4 regions of the Thalassospira sp. NFXS8 genome follow, and region 1 is predicted to be linked to each of the others. Evidence: predicted binding sites of a transcription regulator. Region 1 holds the regulator's gene; each other region holds the start of a gene.
What was found. The regulator PhoB, encoded in region 1, activates phosphate uptake and scavenging genes when phosphate is short. The targets are predictions, from matches to a motif close to TNTCATAAAACTGTCA.
Positions count from the first base shown of each region.

Region 2: phnD (phosphate/phosphite/phosphonate ABC transporter substrate-binding protein) is a predicted target of PhoB. The motif match lies at 5,721-5,736, and genes of this name have one in related genera.
Region 3: ugpB (sn-glycerol-3-phosphate ABC transporter substrate-binding protein UgpB) is a predicted target of PhoB. The motif match lies at 6,270-6,285, and genes of this name have one in related genera.
Region 4: pstS (phosphate ABC transporter substrate-binding protein PstS) is a predicted target of PhoB. The motif match lies at 1,297-1,312, and genes of this name have one in related genera.

Region 1 covers NZ_JAGEMF010000002.1:771,250-778,876, reverse strand. The annotation lists gene J4E05_RS12700 (cation:proton antiporter domain-containing protein) at 1-1,607, shown strand, start outside; gene phoB (phosphate regulon transcriptional regulator PhoB) at 1,725-2,423, opposite strand; gene phoU (phosphate signaling complex protein PhoU) at 2,428-3,159, opposite strand; gene pstB (phosphate ABC transporter ATP-binding protein PstB) at 3,180-3,986, opposite strand; gene pstA (phosphate ABC transporter permease PstA) at 3,988-5,334, opposite strand; gene pstC (phosphate ABC transporter permease subunit PstC) at 5,327-6,706, opposite strand; gene J4E05_RS12670 (PstS family phosphate ABC transporter substrate-binding protein) at 6,848-7,627, opposite strand, start outside.
Region 2 covers NZ_JAGEMF010000001.1:1,567,898-1,575,524, forward strand. The annotation lists gene J4E05_RS07135 (LysE family translocator) at 1-499, opposite strand, end outside; gene J4E05_RS07140 (cupin domain-containing protein) at 545-1,039, opposite strand; gene J4E05_RS07145 (copper chaperone PCu(A)C) at 1,199-1,753, opposite strand; gene J4E05_RS07150 (hypothetical protein) at 1,804-2,391, opposite strand; gene J4E05_RS07155 (DUF2867 domain-containing protein) at 2,649-3,125, shown strand; gene fumC (class II fumarate hydratase) at 3,187-4,578, opposite strand; gene J4E05_RS07165 (DeoR/GlpR family DNA-binding transcription regulator) at 4,834-5,646, opposite strand; gene phnD (phosphate/phosphite/phosphonate ABC transporter substrate-binding protein) at 5,894-6,862, shown strand; gene phnC (phosphonate ABC transporter ATP-binding protein) at 6,942-7,627, shown strand, end outside.
Region 3 covers NZ_JAGEMF010000001.1:335,629-343,255, forward strand. The annotation lists gene J4E05_RS01530 (NUDIX domain-containing protein) at 21-467, opposite strand; gene ssb (single-stranded DNA-binding protein) at 652-1,185, opposite strand; gene msrC (free L-methionine (R)-S-oxide reductase MsrC) at 1,254-1,727, opposite strand; gene J4E05_RS01545 (sn-glycerol-3-phosphate import ATP-binding protein UgpC) at 1,897-2,967, opposite strand; gene ugpE (sn-glycerol-3-phosphate ABC transporter permease UgpE) at 3,039-3,893, opposite strand; gene J4E05_RS01555 (ABC transporter permease subunit) at 3,908-4,786, opposite strand; gene ugpB (sn-glycerol-3-phosphate ABC transporter substrate-binding protein UgpB) at 4,866-6,167, opposite strand; gene J4E05_RS01565 (ABC transporter permease) at 6,772-7,627, opposite strand, start outside.
Region 4 covers NZ_JAGEMF010000001.1:1,117,710-1,125,336, reverse strand. The annotation lists gene ubiU (ubiquinone anaerobic biosynthesis protein UbiU) at 1-60, shown strand, start outside; gene ubiV (ubiquinone anaerobic biosynthesis protein UbiV) at 57-1,025, shown strand; gene pstS (phosphate ABC transporter substrate-binding protein PstS) at 1,474-2,523, shown strand; gene pstC (phosphate ABC transporter permease subunit PstC) at 2,632-3,570, shown strand; gene pstA (phosphate ABC transporter permease PstA) at 3,588-4,493, shown strand; gene pstB (phosphate ABC transporter ATP-binding protein PstB) at 4,496-5,311, shown strand; gene J4E05_RS05120 (carnitine 3-dehydrogenase) at 5,396-6,871, opposite strand; gene bcoG (3-dehydrocarnitine:acetyl-CoA trimethylamine transferase BcoG) at 6,871-7,627, opposite strand, start outside.

The DNA of each region.
Region 1 (7,627 bases):
TGTTCATGATCGGGCTGGAGCTGTCGCGCGAACGGTTGCGCGTGATTGGCGGCAAATTTGCCGCCCTTGGCGTATTGCAAATTCTGGTGACGCTGGGCGTCGGCTTTATCGCCCTGGTGGCCATTGATTTACCCCTGCCCGCGGCGTTGGTCATTGCTGGCGCGCTGGCCCTGTCATCAACGGCAATCATTCTTAAGCAATTATCCGATGAACGTCAGTTACATACCCGTTTTGGCCGGGCTGCATTGGCGGTTTTGCTGTTGCAAGACGTGTCGGTCGGACCGTTTTTGATCATGGTGCAGGCGGCGGGCAACACCACCAGTACCACCAGCCCGTGGGTCAGTATTCTGGCCGGGTTTGGTGCGGTTGCCCTTTTATTGCTGGCGGGGCGGTATTTATTACGTCCGATGTTTCGCGCCATTGCCGCCCTGCACAACCCCGAACTGTTTGCCATTGGCACCCTGTTTGCGGTGCTGGCTGCCAGCACCCTGACCGAAATGGCAGGTCTTTCCATGGCGCTGGGCGCGTTTATTGCCGGCGTCATGTTGGCCGAAACCGAATTTCGCCACCAGATCGAAGCCGACATTGCCCCGTTTCGCGGGGTGTTTCTATCGCTGTTTTTCATGTCAGTTGGCATGTCGGTCGATATCGGGGTGGTTTACAATCACGCGATCACGGTGATTTTGGGCGTGGCGGCCCTGCTGTTGATCAAGGCCGCAATCCTGTTTGTACTGTCGCTGGCAACACGGTTTGACCGTGCCGTTTCGATCCGCATTGCAATGGGGCTTGCGGGCGGCGGCGAATTTGCCTTTGTCATGTTTACACTGGCCGCCCAAAACGGTGCCATCACACCCGATCTTGCCGCCATTCTTGTGCCGATTGTTGCCATTTCCATGGCCGTAACACCCAGCCTGATCAGCCTGGGCAAAAAGCTGGAAGATATCCTGCACCCGCGCGAAACCGACCAGCTTGGTGAAATTGAAAGCCACACCGAAGGGGTTGAACATCATGTGCTGATTATTGGCTGTGGCCGCGTTGGCCGCGTTTTGGCGCGTTTGTTAAAAACCCGGAATATTCCCTTTATCGTGCTGGAATCCGACGCCCAGCAAGTTGCACGGGGCCGTGCCGAAGGATTACCGGTTTATTTTGCCGATGGCTCGCGTCCGGAAAGTTTTCGGGCGGCCCATACCGATCAAGCCCATGTGGCCGCCGTTGCCATGGGCACCCCGCATGAAACCGAAAAAACCGTGGCCTTGCTGCGCCAGCATTACCCGCATTTAAAAATTTTCGCCCGCGCCCAGGACATTTCCCATATCGGCGCATTGGCCCGCAGCGGTGCCAATGCCGCCATCCCCGAAGTGTTGGAAACCGGCCTGCGCCTGTCAGACCATGTATTATCAGCCTGCGATGTCCCCCAGGATGAAATTGATACCGAAATTGCCAAATTCCGCCGTGCCGACATGCTGCTGATGAACGAACTGGCACCACGCGCGCCATCACATTCACCCGGCAGCGCCACAAAACCGATCAGTGCGCCATCTACGGCACCCGCAACGGCGACGGCCAAAACCACCGCTTCCGCCCCCCTGTCCGGCGAAAAGCCATAACGAAGGGCGACAATATTTCAATATTGTATAAAACAAGGCCCTGTCATGTGACAGGGCCTTGTAATTTCAGTGTAAATTGCGAAATTCTGTCACAATTTACTTAAATAAAAATGCCGGTTACGCAGCGGCATCATCGTCAAGGGCATAGCCCGCCGCACGAACAGTCCGAATAACGTCCTTGGTGCCTTTAACATCGTTCAATGCTTTGCGCAGACGGCGAATATGCACATCTACCGTGCGGGTTTCGACATAGATATTCGGCCCCCAAACGGCGTTAAGTAACTGTTCGCGCGAGAAAACCCGCCCCGGATGTTCCAGAAAATACCGCAACAGGCGAAATTCTGTCGGCCCCAGATGGATCGGTTTGCCACTGCGGTTAACCCGGTGCGCGGCCAAATCCATTTCGATATCAGAATAGATCAACTGCCCCTGTGGTTGCGCCGGACCCGACCGACGCAAAAGCGCACGGATACGGGCCAGCAATTCGCCAATGGCAAAGGGCTTGGTCACGTAGTCATCGGCACCGGTATCAAGGCCACGAATACGGTCGCCTTCTTCGCCGCGTGCGGTCACCATAATCACCGGCAAATCCCGGCTTTCCGGTTTCCGGCGGATCTGGCGGCACACCTCGATCCCCGACATGACCGGCAACATCCAGTCGAGCAAAACCAGATCAACATGGGTTTCAGCCATGATTTTCAAGGCTTCGTCGCCATCACCGGCTTCGACAACATTCATGCCTTCGCGTTCAAGGTTATAGCGCAACATCGTAACGATGGCGGCTTCATCCTCGACAATAAGAACCGTAGGATCCATCCTGTTATTCCCCTGCCTCGTTGGGTTCAATCACAGCAAAATTGGCAGCGTCATTTTTCGGACGGCCATCAACGGGCAAATCTTCACCCTTGATCCGGTAATAGATCGTTTCAGCGATGTTGGTGGCATGATCGCCAATACGTTCAATGTTTTTGGCAATGAACAAAAGATGGGTCGATGCGGTAATGTTGCGCGGATCTTCCATCATATAGGTCAGCAATTCGCGGAACAGCGAATTGTACATATCGTCCACTTCCTGGTCCCGCGCCCAAACGCGCTGGGCCTTTTCGGCATCGTTTTCGATATAGGCGTCCAGAACGTCCTTGATGATTTCCTGGGCCAGGCGCGCCATGTTGGGAATAACCTGAACCGGGCGGATCGGCGCCATCTGGTTAAGAACCTGTGCGCGTTTGGCAATGTTCTTGGCCAGATCGCCAATGCGTTCGAGATCGTTCGACAGTTTCAATGCCGTAACGACCTGTCGCAAATCATCGGCCATCGGCTGACGCAGGGCCAGAACACGTACAGCAAAATCCTGCACTTCCTGTTCTAGCTTATCAATCCGCAGGTCCGAAACAATGACCTGTTCGGCCAGTTCGGAATCGCGTTTTGAAATGGCGCGAATGGCCGAAATCAGCTGGCTTTCGGCCAAACCGCCCATTTGCGAAATGATATTGTTCAACCGTGTCAGTTCATCGTCAAATGAACTGACGATATGGCTTTCTTCTTTTCTCATCGTATTACCTCCTGCCCGGCTTAGCCGAAGCGCCCAGTGATATAGCCTTTGGTGCGTTCGTCTCGCGGGTTGGTAAAAATTTGGTCCGTTTCGCCGACTTCCACCAGTTTACCCAGGTGGAAAAAAGCCGTGCGCTGCGACACACGCGCGGCCTGCTGCATGGAGTGAGTGACGATGACAATTGTGTAGTTCGAACGCAGCTCGTCGATCAGTTCCTCGACCTTGGCGGTCGCGATCGGATCAAGCGCGGAACAGGGTTCATCCATCAAAATAACTTCGGGGCTGACCGCAACGGCACGGGCAATGCACAGGCGTTGCTGCTGCCCCCCGGAAAGACCGGTGGCAGGCGATGCCAAACGGTCTTTGACTTCTTTAAGCAGGCCAGCCTTTTCCAGCGAAGTCATGACGATTTCGTCAAGTTCATCGCGGGAATTGACCAGACCATGAATACGCGGGCCATAGGCCACGTTATCGAAAATCGATTTTGGAAACGGGTTCGGTTTTTGAAACACCATGCCGATGCGGGCACGCAACTGCACCACATCAATAACCTTGTCGTAGATATCGCGGTCATCAAGAGTAACCTTGCCGTTGATGGACACGCCATCAATGGTGTCGTTCATGCGGTTCAGGCACCGCAAAAACGTCGATTTACCACAGCCCGACGGGCCGATCAGCGCGGTGACTTCGCGTTCAACAACATCAAGGTCAACATTATAAAGTGCCTGCGCGTCGCCATAAAACAGGTTCAGGTCGCGGGCCGCCATTTTCGAATTACCCCGCGTTTGCGGTGCGTTCGTCATTGCATCAGTCGTTACAACAGCCATTTTACCACTTCCGTTCAAATTTCTTGCGCAATAACACAGCCAACCCGTTCATCAGGATCAGGAAGGCCAGCAACACCATAATCGCCGCCGAGGTTTTTTCGACAAAGGCGCGTTCCGGGCTGTCTGCCCACAGGTAAATCTGCACAGGCAACACCGTTGCCGCATCCATTGCACTGCCGGGAATATCAACAATAAAGGCCACCATCCCGATCATCAAAAGCGGGGCGGTTTCGCCCAGTGCCTGAGCCATCCCGATGATGGTACCGGTCAGAATGCCCGGCATGGCAAGCGGCAAAACATGGTGGCTAACCGTTTGCACGGGTGACGCCCCAAGGCCAAGGGCCGCCTGGCGAATAGAGGGCGGTACAGCCTTGATCGCGGCACGCGCGGCAATGATGATGGTTGGCAATGTCATCAATGCCAGGGTCAAACCACCAACAACCGGGGCCGAACGCGGCAAATGCATCACGTTAAGATAAAGTTCCAGCCCCAGCAGACCAAACACGATGGAAGGAACAGCCGCGAGATTGTTGATATTGACTTCAATAATCTGGGTCAGGCGGTTTTTCGGGGCAAATTCTTCAAGGTAAATTGCCGCCGCCACCCCGATCGGGAAAGATAAAAGCAAGGTTACGATCAACGTATAGAACGAGCCAACAGCAGCGCCCCAGATCCCGGCCAATTCAGGTTCACGGGAGTCACCATTGGTAAAAAACCGGGTGTGAAACCGCTTTTCAATGGCATCGCCGTTTTGAAGGGCCTGGAACCAGCCGATCTGGTCATCATCAAGGCGTCGGCTGGCTTCGTTGGTGTCGGCACTGATATAGCCCTTGTTGAGCATATCAAAATCATCACCGGAAATAAGCCAGACCTTGCGCGTTTGCCCGATCAGCGACGGGGTATCAAGAACCCGCTCGCGCAGATCATAAGACGCACCACTTGAAACGATGTCGTAAAGTTTACGTTTTTCCGAGCGCGATGTGACCTCGGGGAAACGGGCGCGAAGGGCTTCCTTGATCAGACCATCATAATTGGCACGTCCGATAACAGCCGGGTCACGGTTGCCTTCGGGGTCAATCACCGCCGGATCAAAGGTAACCTCGATCTGGACATAGGTTTGAACAAAGGCGCTGTAGCCCTTTGATATGATCGAATATCCCAGCATCACCAACGCGGCCAGTGCCAGCATGATCGCGGTCAGACCATAGGTCTTGAACCGGCGCTCGGCGGCATAGCGTTTTTTGATACTGCGCGAAATGTCGGCACTGTCCCAGTCAACCGGCTTGCGCAGGTTGGCGGCGTCCGTAGTGGCAGCGCGATCTTCCATCAATGATGCCATATCAGTCATATTTCTCGCGATACTTCTGCACAACCTTCAGGGCGAACACGTTCAACCCCAGGGTCACAAGGAAAAGAACCAGACCAAGTGCGAAGGCTGACAGGGTTTTTGCACTGTCAAATTCCTGGTCACCCACGAGCAAGGTAACAATTTGCACCGTTACCGTCGTTACTGCCTGCAAGGGATTGGCGGTAAGGTTGGCCGCAAGGCCCGCCGCCATCACCACAATCATGGTTTCGCCAATCGCCCGGGATACTGCCAGCAGGATGGCCCCGACAATACCGGGCAAGGCCGCCGGGAAAATAACGTGGCGAATGGTTTCGGATTTGGTTGCCCCCAGCCCATAGGAACCATCACGCAAGGATTGCGGCACCTGGGACATCACGTCGTCAGACAGCGAGGAAACAAATGGAATGATCATGACCCCCATGACCAGACCGGCGGCCAGCGCACTTTCTGAACTGACACTTAAACCAAGCACCGAACCAGTATCGCGCAGAAATGGTGCCACGGTAAGGGCGGCAAAAAAGCCGTAAACCACCGTGGGCACGCCTGCCAGAATTTCCAGCGCCGGTTTTGCCCAGGCACGGAAAGTTGGCGATGCGTATTCGCCCATATAAATCGCCGAAAACAAGCCGACCGGCACGGCCACCAGCATGGCGATAAACGTGATCAGCAAGGTTCCGGCAAAAAGCGGGATCATGCCAAACGAGCCATCGGATGCGACCTGATCGGCGCGGATTGCGGTTTGCGGGCTCCATTCCAGACCAAACAGGAATTCAAGCGGATTGACCTTGCTAAAGAAATGCAAGGCTTCAAACATCAGCGAAAACACAATGCCAACGGTCGAAAGAATGGCAATGGCCGAACAGCCGATCATCAGATAACGCACGATCCGTTCGACATTGTTGCGTGCCCGCATGTCGGCAACAATCCGGCGATAGGACAAACCCAGCCCGACCAGTGCTACGCACAACAGAACAACAATCAACGCCGTATTGGAAATGGTATGCAAAAGGGCTAGGCGATTACCGGCTTCAACCACTTCGGGGGCGACATTAAGATGTTGGCCGTTGTCGGCTGCAATCAGTGAAATTGCATTTAATGCCAATGACAGCTTGCCGGTATCGGATGTAATTTCGACCGGCAGGTCATTGATGATCAGGGCCTCGGTCACCGGGCCTTGCAGGGCATACCAGACAATCAGCAACGCCAGCGCCGGCAGACCACACCACAAAGCAGTGTAGGTGCCATAGTGGATTGGCAGGGAATGCAGGTTGCTAAAACGGCCGCCTGAAAGTGCAATCGCTCTCTGCCGTCCAAAGACGAAAGAGAGCGCACAAAGCAACGCAACCGCCAGCAACAAAAAGGTCAGGGACATTGTGTTATTCCATTTGCCTGAAAAAACCGGAAACCCGGTCGATGCACTCAGAGCGGGTGGGCAAAGTAATAATAAAAAAACAATTTTAAAACAAAGAAACCGGCGGCAACCCCGGATGGGCTGCCACCGGTCTTAATGCGATTACATGCTCAGCGGGGTCAGGTTTTTCGCAGCTTCGCGAACCTGTTCACGCTCGGCGTCATCCATCGGGATCAAACCACGGTCAGCAAGGTAGCCTTCCGGGCCCCAGGCTTTGTCGGCAGTGAACTGCGCAACATATTCTTCCATGCCCGGAATGGTGCCAACGTGGGCATTCTTGACATAGAAGTAAAGCGAACGGGAAACCGGGTAGGAACCATCCGAAATGGCTTCGAAGGTCGGCTCAACGCCACCAATTTTCGAACCGTGCAGCTTGTCGCCATTCTGATCAAGGAACGAGAAACCGAAGATACCCAGAGCAATCGGGTTCGCTTCAAGTTTCTGAACGATCAGGTTGTCGTTTTCGCCAGCTTCGATATAGGCACCGTCTTCACGGACACCGGCACAAGCAGCTTTGTGCTTGTCTTTGTCGCTGTCCTTAAGGGCAGCAATTGCCGGAAATTCGTCACAGGCTTCTTCAAGTACCAGTTCGGTGAAGGCATCGCGCGTACCGGAGGTCGGCGGCGGCCCGAGAACTTCGATCTTTTCGTCAGGAAGGGTCGGATCGATTTCTTTCCAGTTGGTGTACGGATTATCGATCAGATCCTTGCCGTCTTTGGACGGAACGATTTTGGCCAGTGCGAGGAAGATCTGTTCCTTGGTCAGTTCGAACAGCGGTGCTTCCTTGGAGTTGGCAAGAACGATGCCGTCATAACCGATTTTGACTTCGGTAATGGCTTCAACGCCGTTTTTGGCGCAGGTTTCAACTTCGGATTTTTTAAT
Region 2 (7,627 bases), on a different contig from region 1:
GCAAAAATGTCAGTCCCATAATGGCAAACTGTTCGCCATAAGGGGCTTGCGCATTTAAAAACTGCGGGAAAAAGGCGGTAAAAATCAAAATGGCCTTGGGGTTCCCCATCGCGGTCAAAAATTCACGCCGGGCCAGATCATAGGCACGCGGGCGGGCCTGAAATACCTTGTGCTCGCCCGAAATTGCCGCTTCTTCCGCCGATTGACCGGAAACCGGGCTGCGCCAGGTTTTAATGCCCAAATAAACCAGATACGCCGCCCCGGCATATTTGATAATGCCAAACGCCACTTCGCTTGCCGCCAGCACCACACCAAGGCCGGTTGCCGCAACCACAATCATAATAACAAAGGCCAGCAATCGGCCAATGCCGCCCGTGGCCGATGCCCCCACACCGTGGCGCGCACCATTAAACATCGCCATCAAATTATTGGGTCCCGGCGCCATCGAAAGCGCAAAGGCCGCCCCGGCAAAAACCAGCCACGTATCAAAGGACATCATCCACCCCGACAAATCATAATTTTGTTTGCCGATTGCGCCGCAAATTCAATCGCGCGTCAAGGCCGTAATCATGTCACGCGCATCAGGCCAGGTCGCCATCAGATCCGCCCGTTTGCCCATGGTAAAATCGGCAAAATCAAACCCCGGTGCCACCGTACATCCCAGCAGGGCAAATGCGCCGCCGGGTTTAAGGCGGGCCCCTTGCCACACATTTTTGGGCACCACCTGTTGCGGACGATGACCTGCAACTATGTCTGTTCCGATCTCGACCACCCGGTGGCTGCCATCGGCAAACAACTGTAATTGCTCTACTGTATCGCCCATATAGAAATGAAAAATCTCGTCCGAGGTTAAAATATGCATCCCCGAAAATGTATCCGCAGTCAAAAGATAATAAATCGCCGTGCCTGTCGCACGATCCGACGGATATCGCCCCTGCGGATTGGTGGGTTCCGTGGCGCGAAAGGTTTCGGCGTAATAGCCGCCCTCGGGATGGGGCAACAGGTTCAGCTTTGTGATCAGATCATCAATATTGGTCATGTTTCCCGCGCATCGCATTTTGGCAAAACACCATCATGACGGCAAAAGGGGCGCGGTTCAATCCGCACCCCTTGTCATTACCATTCATTCCTGACCGTGTTTTATACCTCAAACCGCGTGCAGGCCCAAAACGGAACCATACAGCGACCGAAGCTATAATCAGTTTTGCATTTGGCCCGCCCCGCCAGACGAACCACCCATGCCGTTTGATTTACCCATGGCGCCATCCTTGCCGGGTTTCATATCCATCTTCATCGCACCATGCTGTTTGCTGGCTGCATCCGACATGGAAATAACCGCGACCTCAACCGGCACCTCCCCGGCCTTTTCAAACTGCAAGGTCAGGGCAACATGCTGCCCGGCCTTTAACGGTTCGTGCAAATCCAGCATCATCACATGATAGCTGCCGGGTTTGAAGGCCAGCTCGCCGTTGGCAGGCACATCAACCCCGCCCTCGACCCGGCGCATCTTCATCACGTTATTTTCCATGATATGTGTATGCAGTTCGGTGCGATCAGCCAGATCCGAGGTCGCGCCAACAATTTTGTCTGCGCCCCCATCATTATGAATGACAAAAAAAGCCGCCCCGTTTGGCACACGACCAATGGATTCCTTGGCCCACGCATCGCTGATTGTGATGTCACCGGCAAATGCCGGAAGCGCAACTGCAATCCCTGCCACCATCGTGGCAATTCCCAAAAACCTGTTAAACATGATCTGGTCCATTTCTCTGATTGAAAATAAAACGCCGCCGAATTAATCGATCAGATGAAAACCGGGGGACCACGCGGCGCAAACCCGACAACGGCCAGAATAAAGCCTGCCTCCTGCCCCGCCGGAACAGGGGCAAACCGGGTTTGCAAAACCGGATGGGAATATATAAAGCCCGCTGCCAGCGCCGGGATGGCATGGCAAAAAGCACAATGGGCACAAAAAGCATGGGAAGGTGCGGCTTTGCCAGCCGAACCAGTGGTCGCAGCATTGGCATTAACAACGATATTATCATCGCTCGCCAGCGAAGATGATGACGCCGCAACACCACCTGCAACATTCGTGCTGCCAGCCTTTACCGGCCCAAGGCGAACCGGCTGAATACCACTTCCGGTGCAGATATAGATAATGTCGGACCTGGCCTGAAACGACCCGGGCCCGCTTCCACCGGCCCCATGCAACGCAAGCGGCACACCCGCCTGGGTCAGGGATGCCAGAATGACAACAAAAATCAGCCCCCACACCCGCAAACCAGTTCGCAGGGAGCCTTGAACACCGTTAAAGGTGCGGCGTAATCGTGCCATCGGCGCAGAAACCACCGTGGCAGGATACGGCAAAAATGCGGAATATTTTGCTGCCATACAGGATGATATGCCCAATCGCTGTTCAATCGGCAATGTTATATATCAAACCGGGCCGAGGAAAACCCGGCCCGGCCCATATTGATCACGTATTTTAACAAATCACCCCGAACGGATCGTCTGATGCTGCAACATCCCGGCACTTAACATGTTCTTGATACACCCGAAATCAGCTGATACGACAATTCCGTCACTCGGTATGTTCCGGGCATGATGGCAATATTTATGTCTCTGGACGTTCGAAAAAGGATCACCACGTGTCAAATGCAGCTGCTGTTCCGGTATCCTTGCCTCATATATCCTTTCCAACTGCCGACTGGGCCGATGCCTTCACAATCACAACGTCGGAGCACGGCATCACACCTGAGAATGCCGCACAAAAAATCATGATGTCGAGGCCGGACTGGATTATTCACCTGATGCGGTTGCGTGACCTTTTGGTAAGTCCGCTTGGTTTGAAATCGGGCGCAAATGACAGCGACAACCCGAACATTATTGGCATTTTCCCGGTGATTGACCGCACCGATACATCGATTACGCTGGGCCTGGATGACCGGCATCTTGATTTCAGGCTGGTGATTGAAATTGAACATATTGCCAATGATCAGACATTGATCCGTGCCATAACCCTGACAAAGCGCCACAACCTTTTTGGCCGGGCCTATCTGGCAACCATCATGCCCTTTCACAGGGTCATCGTTCCGACCATGCTTAGGGCTGCTTACCCCCGGTAAATTGACCGGGCGTCAAACGCCCGGCCAAATGTCGTTAAAACCGGTGCCGCAGCAAGGCACATCAGATCATATCGCGAGCCCGGACAAGTTCGTCAAATTTATCCCCGTCAAGAAAACCAAGCGCAAGGCAGGCTTCTTTCAGGCTGGACCGGTCCTTATGCGCCTTTTTGGCAACGGCAGCGGCGTTATCATAACCAATATGCGGAGCCAGGGCAGTTACCAGCATCAGGCTTTGTTCAACATAAAGATCGATCTTTTCCTGATCGGCTTCCAACCCCACAATGCAATGATCGGCAAAGCTGACGGATGCATCGGCAAGCAGACGAATGGATTGCAAAAGGTTATAGATAATGACCGGTTTGAACACATTCAGATCAAGGTGCCCGTTAGACCCCGCCACTGTTACCGTGACATGATTGCCCATCACCTGCGCGCAGACCATGGTCAGGGCTTCGGCCTGGGTCGGGTTAACCTTGCCGGGCATAATTGACGATCCCGGCTCGTTAGCAGGCAATATCAATTCGCCCAGCCCGCACCGCGGCCCGGAGCCCAGCAACCGAATATCATTGCCAATTTTCATCAATGATGCGGCCAGCACATTCATCACGCCCGACATTTCAACGCAGGCATCATGCGCGGCCAGGGCTTCAAACTTGTTGGCGGCGGTTTCAAAATTCAGCCCGGTCAGGCTGCTGATTTCGCGGGCGAACTGTTCGTCAAAACCGTCGGGCGCATTAAGCCCGGTGCCAAGGGCCGTGCCGCCCTGTGCCAGTTTGGACAGACGTTTAAGCGCATCTTCAATCCGCTCCAGCCCCAATTCGATCTGCATGGTGTAACCGGAAAATTCCTGCCCCAAAGTCAGGGGCACGGCATCCTGCATATGGGTCCGGCCAATTTTAACGATGTTTTCAAAGGCCCGGCTTTTGGCATCCAGCGTTTCACGCAAATGACGCAGGGCCGGTTTTAGCCGTTCTTCAATTTCAACCACCGCAGCAATGTGCATGGCGGTCGGAAAGCTGTCATTGGATGACTGGCCACGATTAACATGGTCGTTAGGATGAACCGGTTCGCGCTTGCCCAGCGGCGCCCCCATATATTCGCACGCCCGGTTGGCAATAACCTCGTTGGCATTCATGTTGGTTTGCGTGCCGCTGCCGGTTTGCCACACCACCAACGGAAAATGATCGGACAATTTGCCGTCGGCCACTTCACGCGCGGCTGCCTGAATGGCATCGGCGATTTTGGGTTCAAGATTGCCTAATACCCTATTGGTGCGGGCCGCCGCCAGCTTTTGCAAGCCAAAGGCCCTGATCAGGGCTTCGGGCATTGTTTCTCCGCCAATGCGAAAGTTTTCACGCGAGCGCTGGGTCTGCGCGCCCCAATAACGGTCGGCGGGTACGTCAATTTCGCCCATGGTGTCTTGTTCGGTGCGCGTTGTAGCGTGATCAGTCACGATATAAATCCTCCGTGTCAGAATAGATACTGACCGGGGCGGGAACCCGGCGGCATATGCGATACTGTTTGCGAATATGGGTGAGTTTCTTCGTCAGCGCAAAGCTGACAAGGTGAAAAAAAGCAAACCGGACCAATATTATGCAGCGGAAAAGATAAAAGACGGGACCGAAACAGGCAGGAAATGCCCAACAGAAGGCGGAAAGAAAAGGAGAGCAAGGGGAGAAAAGGAAAGACGACGGAGAAAGAAACTGATCTAGACAACAATACGAATATCGGAAAGCCCGGCTTCGGGATCGGCCACAATCACCTCGACACCGGCACGGGCCAGTTTTTCGCGTAAATTTTCCGGCGGGGCCTGATCTGTAATCACGCCACACAGGGTGCTAAACGGACCAATACTTTCCAGATATCGCTGTTCAAATTTGGTATGATCCACCAACAGCCATGTTTCGTCCGAACGTTCCATCATGGCACGTTTAACCGCCACCGCCTTGCGGTTTACATCGCTAAACCCGTGCGATGACAGGCCCGATGCGCCGATAAAGGCCCGGTTGGCATGAAAGCGGCGCAAAAAATCGACCGTATCATGCCCGTAAACCGCATTTTCACGCGGGTCAAACTGCCCTGGACACAAAATTACATCGTCGATCGCGGCCTGTTCGCCCATGCCATGCGCCACCGCATAACAATTGGTCAAAATGGTTCGATGCTGGCCCGGGTTATCACTGCTCAGATAAGGGGCAATCCGGGTTACGGTGGAGCCGGCATCAATCATGATAACCTCGCCGGGTTGCACCATTTTACCGGCTTGCGCACCAATGCGGCCAATGCCCGCAACCGCCCCTAACTGGCGTTGGGCCAAATCGGGCTGATGCCCCATTGGTTTTGCCGATGCCCCGCCAAACTGGCGCATCACCAACCCGGCACGTCCCAATGCATCCAGATCACGCCGGATGGTTTCCGTCGCCACATCGAATCGTTCGGCCAATGTGGCAACTCGCACATGGGGATGAATTTGCAATTCCTGCAGAATGCGGCTCTGTCGTTCTTTTTTTCCGATACGCAAATGCCAATCCTTCCAATAACTGGCCTGACTTCGGGGATTTTATGGATATTAGCAGTTGTTTTTGTAACTGTTTGTGACAGTTTTATGTTGCTTTCCAAACTTTTTAACGCTCTATAATGTTGGGAAAAACAACAATAATGCCAACAAAACCACTTTACGACGGCATAATTCAAGCGTTACAGGGAAGAAAGGCTCCACGAAAATGTTTTCACATCCGAAAAAAACAGAAACATCAAAAATAACCCTCATGCTGGCTGCACTTGGCATGATGGGCATGATGGGCATGATGACCCACACCGGCACGGCACGCGCCGCCGATGATTGCATTGCGCATGGCGATCTTGACCCGATGTATTGCGATATGGACGGCGATCTTGTGGCTGATGCCCCTGCCGCAGACCAGCAGGAAGACCCCGACACGCTGGTTTTCGCATATACCCCGGTCGAAGACCCGGCGGTTTACGCCGATATCTGGAAGCCGTTTCTGGAACATATGGAAAAAGTAACCGGCAAGGATGTGCAATTCTTTGCCGTACAATCAAACTCGGCCGAAGTTGAAGCGATGCGCAGTGGCCGCTTGCATGTTGCGGGTTTTTCAACCGGGCCAACCCCGTTTGCGGTTAACCTTGCCGGTGCGGTTCCCTTTGCCCTGATGGGTGGGGATGACGGGCGTTTTGGTTACACGCTGCAATTATATACCCGCGTGGATAGCGGCATTAACACGCTTGCCGATTTGAAAGGCAAACGTGTTGCCCATACCTCGCCCACGTCAAATTCAGGTAACCTTGCCCCGCGCGCCTTGCTGCCAGCCAAGGGCATAGTTCCGGAAAAGGATTATGAAGTTGTTTATTCCGGGTCGCACGACCAGTCGATCCTGGGGGTCGTTGCCGGCGACTATGATGCCGCCCCTGTGGCATCCGAAGTGGTTGAACGCATGGTTCAGCGCGGCCTGTATGACCCCAATGAAGTCAAGATCATTTACGAAAGCAAACCTTTCCCGACAACTTCGTTCAACTATGCCTACAACCTGAAACCCGAACTGATCGAAAAGATCAAGGAAGCCTTCTTTACCTTCGATATGAAGGGCACAGCCCTTGGTGAAGAATTTAAGGGTGTGTCGAAATTCATTCCGGTTACCTACAAGGAAGACTGGGATGTCATTCGCGAAATCCAGGCCGCCAACGGGGTTAAATACACCCCGGACAACCTGAAATAATCTTTGCCTTTTTATACCGGCCTGATGTTACCGGGGTCCTTTTGGGCCCCGGCCAGGTTGATTTTACCGGGGAAACGCAATGCTGCGTATCAAGGAACTTGTAAAACGTTATGGTGATGAAAAGGCAGTGTTGAAAAACCTGAACCTTGAAGTCCCTGGCGAAAGTGTTGTTGCCATCATTGGCGCATCGGGTGCGGGTAAAAGTACGCTGCTGCGCTGTATCAACAAACTGGTGGAACCGTCATCAGGTTCGATCGAGCTGAACGGCACCGAACTGACCAAACTTGAGGGCAAGGCCCTGCGCCTGGCACGCCGCCGTATTGGCATGGTTTTTCAGGGCTTTAACCTGATCAACCGCCTGACGGTGATGGAAAATGTGCAGTCTGGCCGCCTGGGGTATTTGCCCGCCTGGCGCGCCATGACACGTAACTATCCCCAACAGGATATCGACCGTGCATTCCATTTGATGGAACGTGTCGGCATTGCCCATTACGCCAACAAACGTGCCGACGAGCTTTCGGGCGGGGAACGCCAGCGTGTGGGCGTGGTGCGCGCCCTGATGCAGGAACCCGAAATTCTGCTCGCCGATGAACCAACCGCCTCGCTCGACCCGAAAACATCAAAACAGATTATGGAATTGCTGCGCGCCCTGGCATCCGAGCTGCACCTGCCGGTTCTGATCAACATTCATAACGTTAACGAAGCCAAGGAATATACCCAGCGCATCGTCGGCATGCGGTTTGGCCGCATCACATTTGACGGCGT
Region 3 (7,627 bases), on a different contig from region 1:
GTACTAAGAAGCAATTCGGGCTATCGGATTGCTGACAGTTCTAAAGAACATTGAACAGCCCAACGATGAAAAGGTCGCACCAGTTGTTGTTCAACATCAAGTGATGGCATCCACATAAACTCGTGGTCCAGATCAATCTGGGCGACGGTTTTTTGCAAAATTTCAGCGATGTAAAATACCCCGCGTTTGAGGCGGTATTTGCCCTTGGCGCGGTTATTGACATACTGGGTCGCGATACCGATTTGCGAAATAATCCGAATGCCGCACCCTGTTTCTTCAATTGCCTCGCGGTTAAGGGCAACCTTGCCTGTTTCACCCCGTTCCACACCACCCCCGATCAGCATAATACCCTTGGGTGTTTTAACCACACCGAGGCGCCCCTTGCCGTCAGGAATAACCGCATAGGCACAATCCTGAATATCATAGAATTTGCCCGGCTCGGGGCTGCCAAAAATTGGGCCGATCAAATATGTTTCTCCGTAGCAAGGATATAGGCAGGTTTGTGGGTAGACGTCACAAAATGAACTGTCTGAATTTTCATATCAACAAGTTCCCAGTTTGTAACGATAAAAAAAGGCAGCACCATAACGGTACTGCCTGTGTCTTGTTTATTTGCAATCGCAAGGGGTATTGGTTAACCCGGCATTTGCCTCAGAAAGGAATATCATCGTCCAGATCAGGGGCGCCACCCGGGGCAGAGCCGCCACCACTGCTGCGCGAGGATGAATTACCCCATCCGGCATCGCCGCCACCGTCATTGCCGTAACCGCCGCTATCGCCGCCGCCATAACCGCCACCTGATGATGAACCGCCGCCACTGCCACCACCGTCACCGCGACCATCAAGCATTGTTAGCGCGCTGTTAAAGCCTTCCAGGACGATTTCTGTGGTGTAGTTATCCTTGCCGTCCTGGCCCTGCCATTTGCGGGTACGCAGAACGCCCTCGATGTACAATTTGCTGCCTTTTTTAACAAAGCGCTCAACAACATCGGCCAGGCCTTCGTTAAAAACAACAATCCGGTGCCATTCGGTCCGCTCGCGGCGTTCACCGGACTGGCGATCCCGCCACTGTTCGGAGGTCGCGATGCTGAAATTGGCAATTTTTTTGCCTGCCTGGGTAAAACGGATTTCCGGGTCGCGGCCCAGATTACCAACGAGAATGACTTTATTGACACTGCCTGCCATCGGTTATCTTCCAAAGTTCGTTGTTAGTTTGCGATTCCGTTCCAGAACCAGCGAATAAATCTTGGCGATCAGCGCGCAAAAACCTGCGCCATTATAGCTTCAAGTGCGGTTTGATCAATCTCGTCGAAGGACCCGGTTTCTACACTGTCTACATCGAAAACCGCGATCAGTTTTCCGGACGGGTCAAGTACAGGTACCACGACTTCCGAATTGGAACGACTGTCACAGGCAATATGCCCTGGAAAGGCATGTACATCGTCAACCACACAGCTTTTCAAGGTTGAGGCAACAGTGCCACAAACCCCTCGGCCAAACGGAATGCGCAGGCATCCAAGTGTCCCTTGATACGGACCAACCACCAATTCATTTTGTTTGATTGGATCAACGATATAGAACCCGGTCCAGAAATAATAGTCGAACTTTTCGGCCAGAACACAGCTTACTGTCGCCATCAATGCCGTCACATTGGCTTCGCCTTCGGTAATGCTGGCCAGTTCTTTCATGGCATCCGCATAAAGCGCGCTTTTCTGATCAGAGTTCAAGGTCGTTCTCCTGTCTTGCTCAGGCATGGAACTACCGTTTCAGCATGGCAGAAACAAGGACAAAATCGTATTTTCCCTAAAGCAGCACATGCGCAGCCCTATGGCTTAAAAGAAAACCACCCGTGATCTGCACGGGTGGTTTACATGGCAATACAACAAACAGTGCTGGTTAAATGCGCCGCCCACTGGCCTGATCAAACAAGTGAATTTGTGAAGGGTTTGAATATAGGGTCAGTTCATCACCGGCAGCATATGTATGGGTACCTTGCATTCGCAGGGTAATAGCTTCGTTTTTGCTGCCAAATGTCAGATATACAAGCGTTTCAGCCCCAAGACTTTCGGTAATGCGAACCTTTGCAGCAATGCTGCTTTCGGTTGGCGTGGTAATGGAAAGATGTTCCGGACGCACACCGACAACAACATCGCGATTTTCCGCAACATTATGGTCAAGCGCGAGGCGGGTACCGTCTGTCAGGACGACGTGGCTACGATCATTTGACACGCGACCATCAAGGAAATTCATTGATGGTGATCCAATGAAACCTGCGACAAAACGGGTGGCCGGTGTGTTGTAAATGTCAATCGGCGAACCGATTTGTTCAGCCACCCCGCCATTCATCACAATTAGCCGATCTGCCAATGTCATGGCTTCGACCTGATCATGGGTAACATAAACCGATGTAGTACCAAGGCGTTGTTGCAGGTTTTTAATTTCCAGTCGCATGTCGACACGTAATTTGGCATCAAGGTTTGATAAAGGTTCATCAAACAAAAATGCCTTTGGTTCACGCACAATTGCCCGTCCCATGGCAACGCGCTGGCGCTGCCCACCCGATAATTGCCGGGGTTTGCGATCCAGTAATTCTGTTAGCTGCAAAATGGTGCCTGCTTCGCGTACGCGGCGATCAATTTCGTCCTTGTTATAACCCCGGTTTTTAAGGCCATAGGCCATATTGGCATAGTTCGACATATGCGGATAAAGCGCATAGTTCTGAAACACCATCGCAATATCGCGATCAGCCGGGGCCACGGTGTTTACAACCCGGTCGCCAATTAAAATTTCACCATCCGAAATGGTTTCAAGCCCGGCAATCATGCGCAGCAAGGTTGATTTGCCACACCCCGACGGCCCGACCAGAACAGCAAACTCACCGTCGGAAATTTCAAGATTAATACCGTGAATTGCCTTGTAGCCATTGGCGTAGGTTTTTTCGACCTGCTTTAGATTTAACGTTGCCATCTTGTTATCCTGTCGTCACCGGGACTGATATGTTTTGTTTAAAAGGTTGGTTTAGTCTTTTGAGATAAATATCATTTTTCAGTTTCAACCAGCCCCCGGACAAACATGCGCTGGAATATCACCACCACCAGAACCGGCGGAATGGAAGCCATGATCGTTAAGGCAAAAGCCTTTGGAAATTGCGGAATTTGCCCGCCTTCATAAAGCGAATTGTAAACCTGCTTAATGCCGATCACGATGGTATAAAGCTGATCATCGGTGGTCATCAAAAGCGGCCATAGATACTGGTTCCAGCCAACCACAAACATGATGATAAAGATCGCCGCGATCATGGTGACGGACAGCGGCACCAGAATGTCGATGAAAAACCGCCACGGCCCTGCCCCGTCCAGACGGGCCGCTTCAAGCAATTCGTCGGGCACTGAACGATAAAACTGACGAAAGAAAAACGTGCCGGTGGCCGATGCAATAAGCGGTAGAATCAAACCGGTATAGCTGTTAAGCAGGCCCAGTTTTGCCACCACTTCGTAAGACGGTACAATGCGAACCTCAAGCGGCAGCAACAAGGTGGCGAAAATCACCCAGAATAACGGCATCGCCAGGCGAAAGCGGAAATAGACGATAGCATAGGCCGCCATCATGGAAATAATGACCTTGCCAATGGCAAAACCCAGCCCCAGAACCATGCTGTTAAACAGCATTTGCAGCGCAGTGACCCGGCCTTTGGTCGCACTTTGGTCAAACAGGATTTTGCCGTAATTTTCGAAAAAATGCCCACCGGGCAAAAATTGCAACCCGTTCTGAAATAGAAATTCGCGTGTATGGGTCGAGGACGCAAAGGCAATCCAGACCGGCATGATCATGAAAAGCGAGCCTAAAATCAGGATCACATGGTTGGTCAGGGACCGCCATTTTGACTGATACATAACGATACCCCCTGTTAATAGTGAACTTTGCGTTCAATGAAGCGGAACTGGAACACGGTCAAAACGCTGACCATGATCATCAACAGTACAGATTGCGCTGAGCTGCCCCCCATATCCGCCCCCAGGAAACCATCCACGTAAACCTTGTAAACAAGCGTTGCCGTTGCCCCGCCCGGTGCACCCTTTGTTGACACATCGATAATTCCGAAAGTTTCAAAGAAGGCGTAGGTCAGATTAATGACCATCAGGAAAAATGTGGTAGGTGCCAAAAGCGGAAACGTAATGGTCCAGAAACGGCGTTCGGGACTTTTGCAGTCCAGCGTTGCCGCCTCGGTGACTGACTTTGGAATGCCTTGGAGACCCGACAAAAAGAATATGAAATTGACGCTAACCTGTTTCCACACCGCAATCAGCACCACGACAAAGGTGGCGTCATTGCCGTTCTGAATATGGTTAAAATCCAGACCCATCTTGTTAAGCAGGATGTAAAGATCGCCCATCAACGGGTTAAACAGCATGATGCCCAAAAGACCGGCGACCGGTGGCGCAACCGCATAGCCCCACATCAACAAGGTTTTGTAAACCTTGGCCCCCCGAATAACTTCGTCGGCGCGTACTGCTAAAAATAACGAAATCGCAATTGATAAAACAGCAACCAGCGTCGAGAAAACAACAGTAAAACCGGCCGATTTCAACCAGCTGGGACTGGATAAAACATCTTCAAAATTCCGAAACCAGACAAATTGCGAAGACATGCCAAAGGCGTCTTCCAGCAAAAAGGACTGGTGGACCGCCTGGGCGGCCGGCCAAAGAAAAAATATGGCAATAATTATGATTTGAGGTGCCACAAAAAGATAGGGTACCGGGCTATGCCCGAATTGAACGCGTTTCATAACGGATCCCGGCCTGACGCAAACAGGAAAACAAAAAAACAGGGCGGCTATAAAATGCCGCCCTGCCCCGCAGGATAAATTAGTTGCTATAGGTATCGTGAAAACGACCCAGCAGCTTGTTACCTTCGGTTTCGATCACGTCAAAAGCCTGATCAATGGTTTCTTCGCCATTCATCATTTTGTCGACTTCGTTATAGATCACTTCGCGGATCTGAACGTAGAAGCCAAGACGATAACCTTTGGTCCATTCGCCGCCTTCTTCGGAAAGCTGCTGAATGCCAACTTCGGCATCCGGGCTTTCTTTATAATACCCGTCCTTTTTGGCCAGTTCATAAGCAGCCGTGGTGATCGGAACGTAACCGGTTTCCTTGTGCCAGTAATACTGGGTTTCCGGTTTGGTCAGGAATTCAAAGAATTCAGCAACGCCTTTATTTTCTTCATCGGAATGACCCGAGAACGCAAACAGGGATGCACCACCGATAAAGGTGCTTTTCGGGGCATCGCCAACACCTTTCCAGTAAGGAAGGGTGGATGTACCAAAATCAAAGGTCGCACTTTTTCGCAAACCACCGAACGAGCCTGACGAGCCCAGCCACATCGCCGCTTTCTGCTGAAGGAAGGCATCCTGGTTTGCACCCCAGGCGCGACCGTAATAACCAAAATAACCTTCGTCTTTCCATTCCTTCATTTTTTTCCAATGATTTTTCAGGTCATCATTGTTGTAAAGGATTTTGACGTCGGTGCTGTCGTAACCGTTATTGGCGGTTGCCATCTGAAGGTTATGACGGGACATGAAGTTTTCAAAAAAGATCCAGGGGCTATGCGATTCAGCAAAGCCTTCGTAACCGGCAGCCTTGAGCTTCGGTGCTATTTCTTCAAATTCCTGCCAGGTTTTCGGCGGGTTTTGGATGCCTGCTTTGGCAAGCGCGTCTTTATTGAAATACAGAAGCGGGGTCGAGCTGTTGAACGGCATGCCGATCATTTTACCCTTGGAATCCGCATAGAAATATCGAACACCGGGGATGTAATCATTGATGTCAAATTTCGAGCCATATTTTTCCAGCAAGTCCTGCACCGGATAAACAGCACCCTTGGCATTGATAATGGTGGCAGCACCGGCATCAAAGATCTGAATGATGTTGGGCTGGTTTTTCGCGCGGAATGCTGCGATGCCAGCTGTCATTGTATCTTCGTAGCCACCCTTGTTGATCGGAACGACCTTAAATTCGGACTGGCTCTTGTTAAAATCGTCGGCAATATGGTTAACAACATCACCAAGGGCGCCGTCCATTGCGTGCCACCAGGTAATTTCGGTTGCTGCACTGGCAGTATTTGCCATTGCAAGCAACGCTGCAGCCGCCATCAGCGTTTTGCGAAACATGATTCCGTAATCTCCCAAATAAAAAAATCGCTCGCTTTGGCTGCCCTGTTCGCAGCCCAAACAACACGCATGTTTATCCAATGCGATGGCAATTCACTCAAATGACAGTTTTCGGAAACTTCTATTTAGGACAAAAATAAGGTTCATTTTCATAAAAAAAGTCACAATTTATTTTCATATGAACAATAAAAAAGGTCGAATAAATTTTAAAATTGAACGTCAACCGCTTAAATTTAATGATTTAAAAATGTCATCAATCTGAAATATCAGTAAATATGCCGCATTTAGCAAATAAATGGTAATATTTCACACTCAAGAGTTGAATTTAGTTTTTGAATTATAAATAAAAGCGTTTTTCAATCGAATCGACAAATGAAAACCACTGAACCTTTTTGCTTGTTCACCACTCGCACGTCGTAAAGGTTTTGGCTGAAATTGCACCATTTAAAGCGCAAGAGAAAACGCCTTGATGGCATGATAAAGACAAGGTTGCGCCAGACCAAAAAGACGAAGGGTGTTAACCGGTTCTGGTTAACACCCTTTGACATTTGCATTTGATTAATTGGCTTGAAACAACGCATCGGAAAGCCAATTACCACAATGCCTATTTGGAACTACGGTCGCGCTGGGCAAAAACCGATATCAAGGCAAGGCCACCTGAAACCACCATTAACAAAAGTGACAGGGCGTTTAGCGCGGGGGTCGATCCTTGTTTTAGACGGTCAAACATCGCAATTGTCAAAGGGGCATCCGACCCCACCAGCATCAGGGTGGTGTTGAAATTTTCAAATGACATCAGAAACGAAACAATCGCAGCCCCAATCAGGGCCGGTTTCAAATAGGGAATGGTGACGGTGCGAATGGCGTCCGCCCGGCTTGCGCCAAGGTTAAGGGCTGCTTCCTCCAGCGTAATGTCAAATTTGCGCAGGCGAGCGGATATCACCAGAGTCGTGATTGTGGTGATGAACGCAAACTGGCCAATTATAACCAGAAACAGTCCGGGTCGTAAAAAGTCCAGATCCCAGCCAATCGCTTCTTCAACACCATTGGCAATGGCGTTGGAAAACACCAGAATCGAAATCCCTAAAATCACACCGGGAATAACCAGCGGTGAAATAGCCAGCATATACAGCAGGTTTTTGCCCGGAAAGCGGGCGCGCTCGAACAAAAATGCATTGCAGGTACCAACGGTGACCGATAACAGCGTCACCCATACCGCAACAAAGGCCGATGTGCCGATACTCCGCAACAACGCGCTATCGTGGAAAATACCGATATAGGGCGCCGTATCGCCAAAAAACCACGCCAGCGTCGCCCCTTCCCACGGCATTGAGGGAAACAGGCTATCGTTAAAGGCAAACACACCGACAACGACCAACGGTGCCGCCAGATAGATGAAAAACAACGTTACATAGGCACCATAAAGGCCCTTGGCATAACGCGATTGCGGAATGGAAGGT
Region 4 (7,627 bases), on a different contig from region 1:
TCGAACATGACCGAAGGCCAAAGTGACACGACCGGTGCATATCGAAAGAACTGGCAATGAGCATTTCAATAAATCTGACAGCACCTGATATATCGGTTTCACCCTCAACAGCGCCGCGGTTGGTGATGGGGCCGGTTTTGTTTCACTGGAGCCCCGAAATCCTGCGCGATTTTTACGCCCGCATTGCCGACGAGGCCGACGTGGATGTGGTGCATGTCGGGGAGGTTGTTTGCGCAAAACGAATGCCGTTTTTTAATAATGACTGGCCCGATATTATTGAACGCCTGCAACGCGCAGGCAAGCAGGTGGTGGTGTCCACGCTGGCACTGGTGATGGGGGACCGTGAAGTCGCCCTGATCCGTGATCTGGCCGACATGCCCGATGTTCTGATTGAAGCCAATGATCTGTCGGCCATTGGCATTTTAGGGGGCAGGCCGCACATGGTGGGGCCATATGTGAATATCTATAACGAAGGTACGTTGCGTTATATGGTAGAGCGCGGGGCCGTGCGCGTGGCAATGCCCTGGGAATTGCCGCAAACCTCTATTGCCAGCCTGTGCAAGGCGCGCGGACCGGCCGAAATCGAAATGCAGGTTTTTGGCCGGGTGCCCCTGGCCATTTCAGCGCGCTGTTATTCTGCGCGTGCGCATGGTCTGCATAAAGACGGGTGCCGGTTTGTGTGCGGGGATGCACCTGATGGCATGAATGTCGATACGCTGGACGGCGCGCCCTTTTTGGCCGTGAATGGCTTGCAAACGCTGTCGGGAACGTATCTGGAACTGTCTGACGAAATGGCTGACCTACACGATATGGGGGTTAGCCTTTTTCGGTTGTCGCCGCATCGGTGTGACATGGTGGCGATTTCGGCCCTTTACCGGCAAGTCTTGAACGGTGAAATCGCGCCGGCACAGGCCCGAAGGCATATTCTTGATGTCGCCGGCGACATTTCTGTCGCGAACGGTTTTTTACACGCCATTCCCGGTGCCGACCTGTACCGGATTCCGTCTGATTTGCAGCCTGAATAATCAACCGTCACCATCGTACTGTGACAACGATGGTGTTTGGGTTACGCAAAAACTGTTCCTGAAAACCACAACCACGCCCATCAGTGTGATCTGTTTCACAGTGGTGGGCGTTTCTTTTGGTTTTGGAAACAGGCTGAAACGCCAATAACCAAGTGGCTGTTTTTACGTGTTTTTCGCGAAAATGTTAGCCTTGGCTTTGTTTTCATTGTTGAATTAATTTTTAACCACAGGTTTTGATGTTTCACAGAAGGATCTGTGACAGTGTGAACGATTTCACAAAACTGTAGGAAAAAATCGAAAAATCCGGGTGTAGGTTCTGCCCATCGCAACGGCAAACATGATGCCGGGGCGACAATTCATCCCAGAAGTTCGGATGGGGGGGCATTAGGCTGACCATCAGATCTTCCTGATTTTTTGATTTTGCCGATACGGTGATTGGGAGAACCTCATGCTGACGACTTTTAAGAAAAGCATCCTGGGTGGTGCTGCTCTTTTGATGGCTGCCGGTGTATTTGCCTCGGCTCAGGCGACTGAAATTTCGGGCGCCGGTGCTACCTTCCCTTACCCGGTATATGCCAAATGGGCCGAAGCCTATGAAGCAAAAACCGGTGTGAAGATGAACTACCAGTCGATCGGATCGGGCGGCGGCATCAAGCAGATTAAAGCCAGCACCGTTGATTTTGGCGCATCAGACGCCCCGTTGACCAAAGAAGAACTCGACGAAGCCGGGCTGGTTCAGTGGCCGATGATCATGGGTGGCGTTGTTCCGGTTGTGAACATCAAAGGCATCAAGGGCGGCGATGTTAAACTTAGCGGCGCAGTTCTTGCCGACATCTATCTTGGCAAAATCACCAAATGGGACGACAAGGCAATTGCTGATCTGAACCCGGATCTGAAATTGCCGTCAGAAGCCATTTCTGTTGTTGAACGTTCGGACGGTTCAGGCACCACCTTTAACTTCACCAACTATCTTGCCGCTGTCAGCCCGGAATGGAAAGACAGCATCGGCGTTAACAAATCGGTTCAGTGGCCGGTCGGTGTTGGTGGCAAGGGCAACGAAGGTGTTGCTTCCTACACCAAGCAGATCGATGGCTCGATCGGGTATGTTGAATATGCCTATGCCCTGCAAAATGACCTTGCCTACACCCAGATGAAAAACAAGGACGGCGAGTTCGTTTCACCGACCGCCGCGTCGTTTGCTGCGGCCGCTGCAAATGCTGACTGGGCAAATGCACCGGGGTATTACCTGATCCTTGGCAACCAGCCGGGTGCCAAAAGCTGGCCGATTACCGCCGCTTCTTTCATCCTGGTTCACAAATCCCAGGACAATGCAAAAACCGCCAAAGACGTTCTCGACTTCTTTGACTGGTCTTTCAAAAACGGCAGCGATATCGCCGATAAACTTGATTACGTCTCGATGCCCGAAAGCGTTGTCGACATGGTTGAAAAGACCTGGACCGCCGACGTCAAAGGCAGCGATGGCAAAAAGATCTGGTAAGTTTGCTGCATAACTTACCTGACCAACCCGCCGCCGAACGATCTCGGCGGCGGGATTTGGTGTTTTAAGGTCGTTATAATTTTTCCCTAAACAAGCAGGTTTATTGCGGTGTCGGTAAAACAGTTCAGACCCGGATTTGATCGTGGTTTTCACAATCTGACATTCGGGCTGTCAATGTTCGTTCTGCTTTTGCTGGTTGCCATTCTGGCATTTCTGGTGATGGGCAGTCTTCCGGTTCTGAAAAGTCAGGGACTGTCATTTTTCATCAGTTCGGACTGGAACCCGGTCACGGATGTTTATGGTGCGCTTCCCGCCATTATACAGACCCTGATAACAGCGATCATTGCCCTTGTTATTGGCGTGCCCGTCAGTTTTGGCATTGCAGTTTTTTTAACCGAACTGGCCCCGGTCTGGGTTGCACGGCCGGTCGGTGTGGCGATTGAAATGCTCGCCGCTATCCCCAGTATCATTTATGGCATGTGGGGCCTGTTTGTTTTTGCGCCAACATTTGGCACCGTGATCCAGCGCTGGACGATGGCAAATCTGGCACCTATTCCGGTGATTGGCCCGGTCTTTGCTAGCCCGCCCATGGGCATTGGTATTCTGACTGCCGGGATCATTCTGGCGATTATGATTGTGCCGTTTATCACGGCGATGATGCGCGATGTGTTTACCACTGTACCCGCTGTGCTTAAGGAATCGGCCTATGGCCTGGGCTGCACGCGCTGGGAAGTGGTTCATCGTATTGTCCTGCCTTATTGCCGGGCGGGCACGGTCGGGGCTGTCATGCTCGGGCTTGGGCGCGCACTTGGCGAAACCATGGCTGTTACCTTTGTTATCGGTAACTCGCATCGCCTGTCGGCCTCTATCATGGGGCCGGGGGCAACGATTTCATCCTCGATTGCCAATGAATTTGTCGAAGCGGATTCCAAACTGCATTCATCTGCTTTGGTGACGCTGGGGCTTACCCTGTTTGTCATTACATTCATTGTGCTGGCGGTGGCACGGCTGTTTTTGTTGCGCCTGAAAAAGCAATCAGGCCACTAGGCCGGGAAGGACACGATATGTCAGTTCAAACACCGGTCAAACCCACGACCGAACGTCAGGTTTCTTCGCCCTATCAGCGCCGCATGTATCTGCGCCGCCGTATCATTTCGACATTCCACATGGCCATGTCCCATGTCGTAACCTTCCTTGGGGTTGCGGTGCTGGCATGGATTTTATGGTCGTTGTTCGGGCAGGGTTTTTCGGCATTGTCGATTAAACTGTTTACCGAAATGACCCCGCCACCGGGATCGGATGGCGGATTGTTAAACGCCATTTTCGGGTCTTTGATGATGGTGGGAATTGCCACCATTCTGGGTATTCCCATTGGCTTGCTGGTGGGTACTTACCTGGCAGAATATGGCCGCTATGCCAAAATTTCGGCGGTGGTTCGGTTTATCAACGATATTTTGCTATCGGCCCCGTCCATTTTGATCGGTTTGTTTGTATACGAACTGGTTGTGGTGCCAATGGGTCATTTTTCGGGGTATGCAGGGGCAATTGCGCTGGCGGTTATCGCCTTGCCGGTTGTGGTGCGCACATCGGAAGACATGTTGCTTCTGGTGCCCGACACCCTGCGCGAGGCAGCTGCCGCCCTTGGTATTCCGCGTTGGCGGGTAATTTTGCAGGTATCCTATCGCTCGGCCGGGCCGGGTCTTATGACCGGGGCCTTGCTTGCGGTGGCCCGGATCAGTGGGGAAACAGCGCCGCTTTTGTTTACCTCGCTGAATAACCAGTTCTGGAGCACCAACATGAATCAGCCAATGGCAAATCTGCCAGTGGTGATTTTCAACTTCGCCATGAGCCCCTATGACGACTGGCGCTCGCTCGCCTGGGCCGGGGCGTTGCTTATTACTCTTGCCGTGCTGGGGCTGACCATTGCTGCACGGACTTTGCTGGCTGCGAAAAGCAGGATGAAAGGTTAATCATGAGCATGTTTCAGGCTCTTCCCGATGATATTGTTGCCCATGCCCCGGTCGCGGAACCTACCCCGATCAAACTTAGTGTGCGTGATCTTGATTTTTATTATGGCAAAAACAAAACCCTGAACTCGATCTCACTCGATTTTCATGATCGCAGTGTGACAGCGCTGATCGGGCCGTCGGGCTGTGGTAAATCCACGTTGTTGCGCACCCTTAACCGCATTTATTCGCTTTACCCCAATCAAACGGCAAGTGGCGAAATTTTGCTGGATGGTGAAAACATTCTGGCACCGGGCAAGGATTTGAATAATCTGAGGGCCCGTGTTGGCATGGTATTTCAAAAGCCAACACCGTTTCCGATGTCGATTTACGAAAACATCGCATTCGCGGTGCGGATGTATGAAAAACTGTCCAAGTCGGAAATGGACGACCGCGTGGAATGGGGCCTGCGCAAAGTAGCCCTGTGGGATGAAGTTAAGGAAAAACTTCACGCCAGCGGCACCGGTCTTTCCGGTGGACAGCAGCAACGTTTGTGTATTGCGCGTTCTGTGGTGCTAAATCCCGAAGTTTTGTTGCTTGATGAACCGGCATCGGCCCTTGATCCGATTTCAACCATGAAAATCGAGGAACTGATTTCGGAATTGCGGGCTGATTACACCATTATTATTGTTACCCACAATATGCAGCAGGCGGCGCGCACGTCGGATTATACGGCGTTTATGTATCTGGGCGATCTGGTTGAAATCAGCCCGACCCGCGAATTATTTACCAACCCGCGCGAAGCCCGCACCCGCGATTATATTACCGGGCGTTTTGGCTAGGCCGCTTTCGTTCGCAACGGTTTTTAATGCGACACGGCCCGAAATACATGTTTCGGGCCGTGTTTATTTGTATCCATCACAGGGTCAGGCGTTTGTTTGTCCAACATGGCGTCCGGCACCGTCGGGTTTTGCCAGTTTTGCATGGGCTTCGCCAAATTCTTTCAGGCGACGGGCCACGTCCGCGTCCGGGGTGCAGGCCCGTCGTGTTGTAAGGTCCACATGGATCAGCAGCGTTTCACAGGTGGCAACAATGCCGCCATCCTTGCCATATAGCGTGTGAAACAGGTGCATTTTTTTACCTTCGGCCATCATGACCTGGCTGGTGATGGTAATGGTATCGCCAGCACCGGCTTCGGACAGATGGCGCAAATGGGTTTCGGCGGTAAAGAAACTTTTGCCCTTGGCGATATAGGCATCATCGGCACCAATTAGTGCCATAAACGTATCGCTGGCCTGGGCAAATGCCTCCAGATAATGGGCTTCGTTCATATGGCCGTTATAATCGGTCCAGCTTTGCGGCACCTGGCGGCAAACGGTTTGCGGTAATGTGTGTGGGCCGGATGCCGGTTTTTTATCGCTAAGGGCTTTTTCATGGTCATTAATGGTGCCGCCCGCACCGCTACCCGATTTTTTAAGGGCGCGCATCATTCCGACCAGATTATCATCGCGCAGGCGTTCCAGCTCGCGGATCGATAACGCGCCTGATTGCGCGTCGGACTGGGCGGCGATTTTGGCAATCAGTTCGGGCGTTAAATCCGGCACATCCATTAATTTGGTCCAGGGCCATTTCAGGGCCGGGCCAAACTGGGCAATGAAATGCGCCATGCCTGCTTCGCCGCCCGCAATGCGATAGGTTTCAAACAGGCCCATCTGTGCCCAGCGCAAACCGAAACCAAAGCGAATGGCATCGTCAATTTCTTCGGTGGTGGCAATGCCGTCATTCACCAGCCACAGACCTTCCCGCCACACGGCTTCTAGCAATCGGTCGGCAATGTGGGCATCGATTTCCTTGCCGATGACCAGGGGTTTAAGACCAACATCGCGCAAGATGGCGCAACCACCTTCAACAAAAGCCTTGTCGGATTGCTCTGATGCTACAATTTCGATTAATGGCAGCAAATAAACCGGGTTAAACGGATGGGCGACGACGATCTGGCCCGGGCGGCTTGCCCCTTCTTGCAATTCAGATGGTTTAAACCCTGATGTGGACGAGCCAATAACAGCGTTTTCATCAGCATGTTGCTGAATTTCAGCCAGAATACGATGTTTGATCTTTAGCTGTTCGGGGGCACTTTCCTGCACCCAGCGTGCATCTTTTACGGCGTGTGCAATCGAGGAACAAAAGATCAGCTTTCCTTCATCGGGCAGGGCGGTGTCATACAGGGCAGGCAGGCTGCGCCGGGCATTTGCCAATACGGCGGCAATTTTGCGTTCGGCTTCCGGGTCGGGGTCGTAAACGGCAACATCCCAGCCATTTAACAAAAACCGGGCAATCCAGCCGCCGCCGATAACGCCGCCACCGATAATTGCCGCTTTATGGGGGGGATTTTTCATCGCCATTATTTCGGCTCCCGTTTGGTCAGGCCAAGCTTTTTGCGCACGGCGTCGGGACCAATCACATTGGCACCCATGCGTTCAATAATACCGGCTGCGCGTTCCACCAGCTGGGCATTTGTTGCCAGCACGCCTTTTTTCAAAAACAGGTTATCTTCCAGCCCAACGCGCACATTGCCGCCTGCCAAAACCGATGCGGCCACAAACGGCATTTGATCCCGGCCCAGCGAAAATGCCGACCAGTTCCAGTCCTCGGGGACGTTATTGACCATCGCCATAAAGGTATTCAAATCATTGGGGGCGCCCCACGGAACCCCCATGCAAAGCTGCACCAGGGCCGGGCTGGTTAAAATGCCTTCGGCTACCAGTTGTTTGGCAAACCACAAATGCCCGGTATCAAAGGCTTCAATTTCGGGTTTTACACCAAGATCAGTCATCATTTGCCCCATAGTGCGTAACATGCCCGGGGTGTTGGTCATGACATAATCGGCTTCGGCAAAATTCATCGTGCCGCAGTCCAGCGTGCAAATTTCGGGCAGGCAGTCGGCAATATGGGCCATGCGCTCGGTCGCGCCGATCATATCCGTGCCCGCCGGGTTTAAGGGCAGGGGGGCTTCGGCTGATCCAAAAACAATGTCGCCCCCCATGCCGGCTGTCAGGTTCAAAATGACGTCAATATCGGCAGCACGGATGCGTTCGGTTACCTCGCGGTAATAGCCCGGGTCGCGCGACGGTGCGCCGGTTTTGGGATCGCGCACATGA